DNA from 2 places in the Paenibacillus sp. LX16 genome. Region 2 is predicted to be linked to the other one. Evidence: riboswitches for the same ligand, from Rfam matches in the RefSeq annotation. Region 2 holds a riboswitch; the other holds the start of a gene.
The links. A riboswitch is a leader RNA that binds a small molecule or an ion and turns the genes downstream of it on or off. The one in region 2 is predicted to bind S-adenosylmethionine.
Positions count from the first base shown of each region.

Region 1 (3,546 bases), 2.9 Mb from region 2:
AAGCTCCAACTTTCAGCTCCACTTCACGTGGTGATCCGCCTGTATTTTCGTTCGCATTGTTTGTATCCGATGTTGTGCTCTTTGTACCGCAAGCAGCCAGCACCGCAATTAATGTCAAGCTTAATACAGCCAATACCCATTTCTTCATGTTATTACCCCTCCAATAAGTTTGTAATATTCAGGAGCAGACGTCCTGATCAATAAGGATATCTATATGTTTTCCCTATTTTCGAGTATAATGCCGCACGAGACGATCTCCCGCCATTTGCAGCAATTGTACCAATACGACCATCAGCACGACCGCAACGATCATTACAGCCGTTTCATAACGATAATAGCCGTAGTTGATAGCCAGTGTACCTAGTCCACCGCCCCCGATCATCCCGGACATTGCCGTGTAGGATACGAGTGTAACGACGGTAATGGTTAATGCGGCGAGCAGACCCGGAAGTGCCTCACGTAACAGCACACGCCGGATAATTTGTCCTGTCGAGGCACCCATCGCTTGTGCGGCTTCAATGACGCCCTTGTCCACTTCACGCAGAGACGTTTCGACAAGACGTGCGAAGAATGGGGCAGCCCCAATAACCAATGGTGGAATGGTTCCCAACACCCCGGTCGAGGTACCTACCAGCGATCGTGTAAAAGGAATAAGTGCAACGATCAAAATGATAAAGGGTACGGAACGTAAAATGTTAACGATGAATGATAATACAATGTATATCACCTTCATCAGAGTTAACGAGGAGCGGCTCGCCAGAAACAATAATATGCCGAGCGGCAAACCAATAATGAGGGTGAACAATGCGGATGCCCCAAGCATCTGAAGGGTTTCCAGCGTAGAATTCCCTAGCTCTTCCCAACTCACTTGTGAAAAATCAAGTTCGCTCATTGTCCGATCACCTCCACATCAAGTCCTTGCCCAGACACTTCGCGCAGCGTATGCTCTATATCCTCATGATTTCCTTCAAAACGAACGATTAGCTGACCATAGGGTACATTTTTAATGGTAGATATGGTTCCCTGCAAGATCGCAAAATCAACACCAGTGCTTCGAGCCGTACGCGACAGAATCGCATCATATGTTTTACTGCCCAAGAAGGAGATACGTACTACCTGCGCTGACTCGCCGCCACCTGCTGCCGCAATCGCTGCTTGTAACTCTTCGGGATGTTCTGACTCCCGTTGGATAAAGTCCTTGGTTACCTGGTGCTGCGGCTTCAAAAATACTTCCGCCACCGGACCTTGCTCCACGATGTCGCCCTGATGAATGACGCCAACTTTATCACAGATGCTTTGAATGACATGCATTTCATGTGTAATCAGTACGATGGTTAAATTAAAGCGCTGATTAATATCCAGCAGCAATTTCAGGATAGACCCCGTCGTCTGCGGATCAAGCGCTGAAGTCGCTTCGTCACACAGCAATACATGAGGATCACTAGCCAGCGCCCGTGCAATTCCTACCCGTTGCTTCTGTCCACCTGAGAGCTGTGACGGATATTTTCCACTGTGTTCTTCAAGACCCACCAATTCCAGCAGTTCACGAACCTTCTTGTCCAGCTTCTGCTTGGGCGTGTTTACCAGCCGCAATGGAAATGCAATATTGTCATACACCGTCGCCGAGGACAACAAATTAAAATGCTGAAAAATCATTCCGATTTTTCGGCGCTGCATTTGTAATTGGGATTGACTCACAGTGGTGAGGTTTACCCCGTCTACCCATACTTCACCTGAAGTAGGGCGTTCCAATAAATTAATACAGCGGATCAACGTACTTTTCCCCGCCCCGGAGTGACCAATCACTCCGAATATTTCTCCACGCTTTATAGAAAGATTCAACCCAGACAGCGCATTAACGCGTCGGTTGCCTTTGCCATAATGCTTGGTTAACTGCTTAAGCTCTATCAACGTGCTGCGACCTCCTTCACTTCTTCCTTACCCTTTTAACCAGTTGTCATCTCTCAGGATTGTATAAAATCGCTATTTATTTATACAAAAAGAGCCCCTTTCACAGAATGAAAAGGGCCCCACCTTGCGAACCTTTTCTCATCTGCCAAAATCGCTATAACTCTAGCGGTTTTGTAGGAATTAGCACCATCATGTTCCCTCCCAGTGTATTACACCGGGAAAGAACGGGTTGCCGGGCTTCATCGGGCCAGTCCCTCCACCTCTCTGGATAAGAAAAATATGTTAAACTCCAGCTTTAGCTGTCCGTTAAGTTTATATAAAAAAACATAATTCAAGCATTTTTCTGAAACTAGGTTTCAGTATAGATAGTTTACATTGCTTTGTCAAAGGATATTTTCTATCATATTTTTGGGCGTACTGCCCGGTTCTCCCATTGTTTCGCAGTATAAGTAAAGGCGATTGACAACGACCGACACACCATTTCCAAGCCCTGCTGCAAATCTTCCAAATGGTGATCGAGGTCCTCCAATTGGATTTTTCCATACAAAGCTCGGTGTCGTTGCCAGAGATCATCCTGCATTTCCGTATTCATATAGTGTATCTCCGTATTCCGACGCTTACGCAGCCGATTGATGGCATCGTTGTAAGTATCCTTGATATCAATTAAATTATCGGTCAATATAGGATGCATTTTGAGATACTTGAGCTGCCGCAACACGGTAAAATACGAATAATGCGCCTTATACTGCCCTGTTTTTAAATCACACAGATCATTTAGCCAGTTACCAAGCTTATCCAAAATAGAGAAAACCCGAACAAACCCATCTTTATAAAAGAAAACATATAATGCATAATCGGATTTTTCATCCTCGCTCATATCTTCAGCGTATCCGGCTTTCACTTTCATTCGGAAAAAGGCGGCAGCATGATGGCTCTGCTCCAGTTCATCCAGAGATGACATTAGACCGCGTGTCAAAATATCCGCCTTTCGAAAATCGTGGGTCGGATCTCCACCAGCCTGAATTTGCCGTTCCAGCAGGTTCAACATATCTGACATGCTATTCATGGCATCTAGCAGGATGCCCTTGTTCACACGTGGCGGCTCACCCAGTAGCTTGCGTATCATGCTTACACCTCCTTATAAATGTAAAATCCGGCTGTAGGTTTAATTAGGGCGTCAAGCGAAATAACTCGTCCATCGTTGATCTACAAGCTTAACAATATCCTCACGCGGTAACACCTCATCCGGATACCCCGGCTTCATACGCGCATCCACTACAATCGGCAGCTTATAGTTCAGATGATGCAAACGCACCTCGCTGTCCGCGTACATATCTGTAGCCGGGTTAAAGCGTGTGAATACCGTCCACAGAAACGAGGCTTGAGAGCGAACGACTTCTTTGGCATCATCCACAATGAAAACTAGCGGCCACTCTTGCTCACCCGCTGCTAATCGCTCCAAAACACGTGCCGCCAGCTCAGGCTCCTGCTCAAAGGACGCACCCGATACGACGAGGCAACCTCCGCAATATGGCTCAATTTCACGAATTCCCGGCAGATCGCCTCCCTCATAAGCACGAGGCAATTCACGTACAGGCTCACCTATCCCCATCAGGATGGCCTTACTGCCATGAT
Region 1 is NZ_CP141152.1:4,681,770-4,685,315, forward strand. Features, by position in the region: gene T3H97_RS20975 (MetQ/NlpA family ABC transporter substrate-binding protein) at 1-148, opposite strand, end outside; gene T3H97_RS20980 (methionine ABC transporter permease) at 224-892, opposite strand; gene T3H97_RS20985 (methionine ABC transporter ATP-binding protein) at 889-1,911, opposite strand; SAM riboswitch class I at 2,047-2,186, opposite strand; gene T3H97_RS20990 (Cthe_2314 family HEPN domain-containing protein) at 2,312-3,037, opposite strand; gene T3H97_RS20995 (UbiD family decarboxylase) at 3,089-3,546, opposite strand, start outside.
Region 1: another riboswitch for S-adenosylmethionine. It lies ahead of T3H97_RS20985 (methionine ABC transporter ATP-binding protein); the one in region 2 lies ahead of metA (homoserine O-acetyltransferase MetA).

Region 2 (3,546 bases):
AACCCAGTCTTTCTTGCGGAAAATACAGAACATACTGACACCTAATGCCACCATAATACCAATGACGACAAAATAGCCATAACGTGTATGAAGCTCAGGCATATTATCGAAGTTCATCCCATATATTCCGGTAATGACCGTCAATGGCATAAATACGGTCGTTATTGCCGTAAACACACGCATAATTTCATTGGCACGATTGGCGATACTGGATTGATAAGCTTCTCGAAGGTTACCCATCAAGTCGCGGTAAGTTTCAAAAGTCTCCGAAATTTTCACAGCATTTTCATAAATGTCGCTGAAATATTTTTGTAATTGATCGTCGATGAGTCGCAAATCCCGTTTGTTCAGGGTATTGATGACTTCCTTTTGTGGACCCAGCACTTTTTTCAGCCACAGAATCTCACTTCGCAAGCCGATGATTTCGTTCAAATGCGACTTTTTCGTATGCATTAGAATATCTTCTTCCAGCTTTTCAATGCGGACCTCAATCCGGTCACCAACCAGAAAATAGTTGTCAACAATCAAGTCGACCAACAGATACATAAAACGGTCAGGCTGGCTGACTTCTTGCTCCCACAGCATAGGCTTGAGGGTACGAAGCTCATTGATTTTCTGCTTGGTCACCGTAATGATAAAATGGCGGCCGAGAAAAATGTTCAACGCTCGCAAAAATATTTCTTCATCATCAAAACGAATGCTATTTACAACGATAAAATAATGGCTTTCATAAATTTCAATCTTCGGACGCTGCTCTTCTTCACTCAAACAATCTTCTACTGCAAGATCATGCATGGAAAATAAAGGTTGGAGCACTGCCAAATCATCGACATCGGCATCAATCCAATAAAAACCTTCTGCCGGTGCAGTAAGCGCCATTTCAATTTCTTCGACAGGGGTAAAAACCCCGTTGTTGACCAAACGGATTTTCATATATGTCACTCCTTATGCTCCGTCGTAACGGAAATACGTTTACCTTAAGCATAAGGAATGGACTCAGTTAGCCAGTTAGCCGGTGCGGGTAAGCGTGCACTTCCATCAAAAGCCGGAGGCTTTTGGAGCATGCAGAGCCTGGCGTCCCGTCTTTCGGCAAGCTGAAGTCATTCCTATGCTGTTGTTCAGGGATCGCCGCCTATTCGGACTCGGGTCGCCTTCCATTCCGGATTCACCTCTCAAATGTTCTTTTTTAGATTGCCACAGTATCGCAGGAAACACTCAAATCTGCACTACTGCTCCATATTTTTGCCTAATAGCACTTGTATAGTATAACGCTCGGCCTACGGCCTTTCAAGCGCAAAATCATGGGCTAAATCGACAGTAGTGGCAAGAGCTGCCGCGGTAGGAGGATATGATTTAACCTATGGAAAAGGTAGACAAAATGTGAATGCAGGGCACAAATTTACAAGTCCTATCTTGACGAAGCCCAGCCGATGCATTAAAGTGAACAACAAGAACTTTGTGAACCCAAAATGAATATAGCGAAATCTTATCAAGAGCAGGTGGAGGGACTAGCCCGATGATACCCGGCAACCGGCGATTTTAATCGCACGGTGCTAATTCTTGCAGGACGCGCGCTTTGTACAAAGAGCGTCGCCCTGACAGATGAGAGAGGCGCATATGGATACAAATATGACCTTTCTCTAACCAGAGAAAGGTCTTTTTATTATATGCCCGGCATCTCAACAAGACGATTTTCGCAAAACTTACCGAACAAGGAGTGAGTTTACATGCCGATTAAAATCCCAGACACGCTACCTGCCAAGGAAGTGCTGGAGGGCGAAAATATTTTCGTAATGGATGAAAGCCTGGCTTATCATCAGGACATTCGTCCATTGCGTATCGCCATTTTGAATTTAATGCCTACAAAGGAAACGACGGAAACCCAACTGTTGCGCTTGGTCGGCAATACGCCGCTGCAAGTGGACGTCACGCTGGTGCACATGAAGTCTCATATATCCAAAAATACATCGCAAGAATATTTGAACATGTTCTATAAAACGTTTGACGAGATCAAGAACAGTCGTTTTGACGGCATGGTCATTACAGGAGCCCCGGTTGAACAGCTTGAGTTTGAGGATGTGAACTACTGGGAGGAGATCCGGCAAATCTTTGAATGGACGAAAACGAATGTAACTTCGACCATGCACATTTGTTGGGCCTCACAGGCAGGTTTATACCATCATTTCAATGTCCCGAAATACGGGCTCGATTACAAATGCTTTGGCGTATTTCCACACACCGTGATTAAACCTAAAGTAAAATTGCTACGCGGCTTTGATGAACTGTTTTATGCTCCTCACTCCAGACATACGGAGGTTCGGCGAGAAGATATTGATCATATTGCCGAATTAGAAGTTTTATCCGAATCCGAGGAAGCTGGAGTGTACCTGGTAGCCACGCTTGACGGTAAACAAATTTTTGTAACTGGACATTCTGAATATGACCCGCTTTCACTGAAATGGGAATATGACCGCGATGTGGCCAAAGGAATGGATATTGAAGTTCCCAAAAATTATTTTCCTAATGATGATCCTGAGCGCACACCGCCCTCAATCTGGCGGGCACACGCCAATTTATTATTCTCGAATTGGCTGAACTATTATGTATACCAAGAAACGCCTTATGATATCGGGCCCCAGATTTAAAAAGGGGCTTGTAGTTTACCCTTGTACAGTACCACCTTGCAGTAGCGCAGCAGTATAGTCTTTGACATCCATTTTTGCAGGATATGTTATAGCACCCACTATGGAAGTTAACAGGAGGATTCATATGAGTGAGAAACAGTGGAAAATCGAAAGCAGATTGGCACAAATCGGCTCAGTAGAGGAGCCAGTAACCGGGGCTGTTAATTACCCGATTTACCAATCTACGGCGTTCCGCCATCCCCGTCTGGGTCAAAGCACAGGATTTGATTACATTCGGACGATCAATCCCACGCGAAAGGTACTGGAAGAGGCTTCTGCTGCACTTGAATCGGGTGATGCAGGCTTTGCATGCAGCTCAGGTATGGCGGCGCTGCAAACGGTATTTGCATTGTTTGGACAGGGAGATCATCTCATAGTATCGCTGGATCTGTATGGCGGGACCTATCGTTTGTTGGAGCGTATTTTATCTAAATTTGGTGTAACAGCCAGTTATGTGGATACAAACGATCTTAAAGCGCTCGAACAGTCATGTCGACCGAATACCAAAGCTGTATTCATAGAAACACCTACAAATCCGTTAATGATGATTACTGATATTCGAGCGGTGGCTGAATGGGCATCACAACATCAGTTGCTTACCATTGTAGATAATACGCTGCTAACCCCATATTTCCAGCGACCATTGGAACTGGGCGCGGATATTGTGGTACATAGCGCAACCAAATATTTGGGTGGACACAACGATGTGCTGGCAGGGTTGATCGTAACCAAAGGCAAAGAGCTATCAGCTGAAATTGCCTTTCTGCACAATTCCATAGGGGCCGTGCTTTCCCCAAGCGACTGCTACCAGTTAATGAAGGGCATGAAGACGTTAGCGCTGCGTATGGACCGACATGAGCAT
Region 2 is NZ_CP141152.1:1,666,834-1,670,379, forward strand. Features, by position in the region: gene corA (magnesium/cobalt transporter CorA) at 1-933, opposite strand, end outside; SAM riboswitch class I at 1,484-1,609, shown strand; gene metA (homoserine O-acetyltransferase MetA) at 1,728-2,645, shown strand; gene T3H97_RS07655 (PLP-dependent transferase) at 2,770-3,546, shown strand, end outside.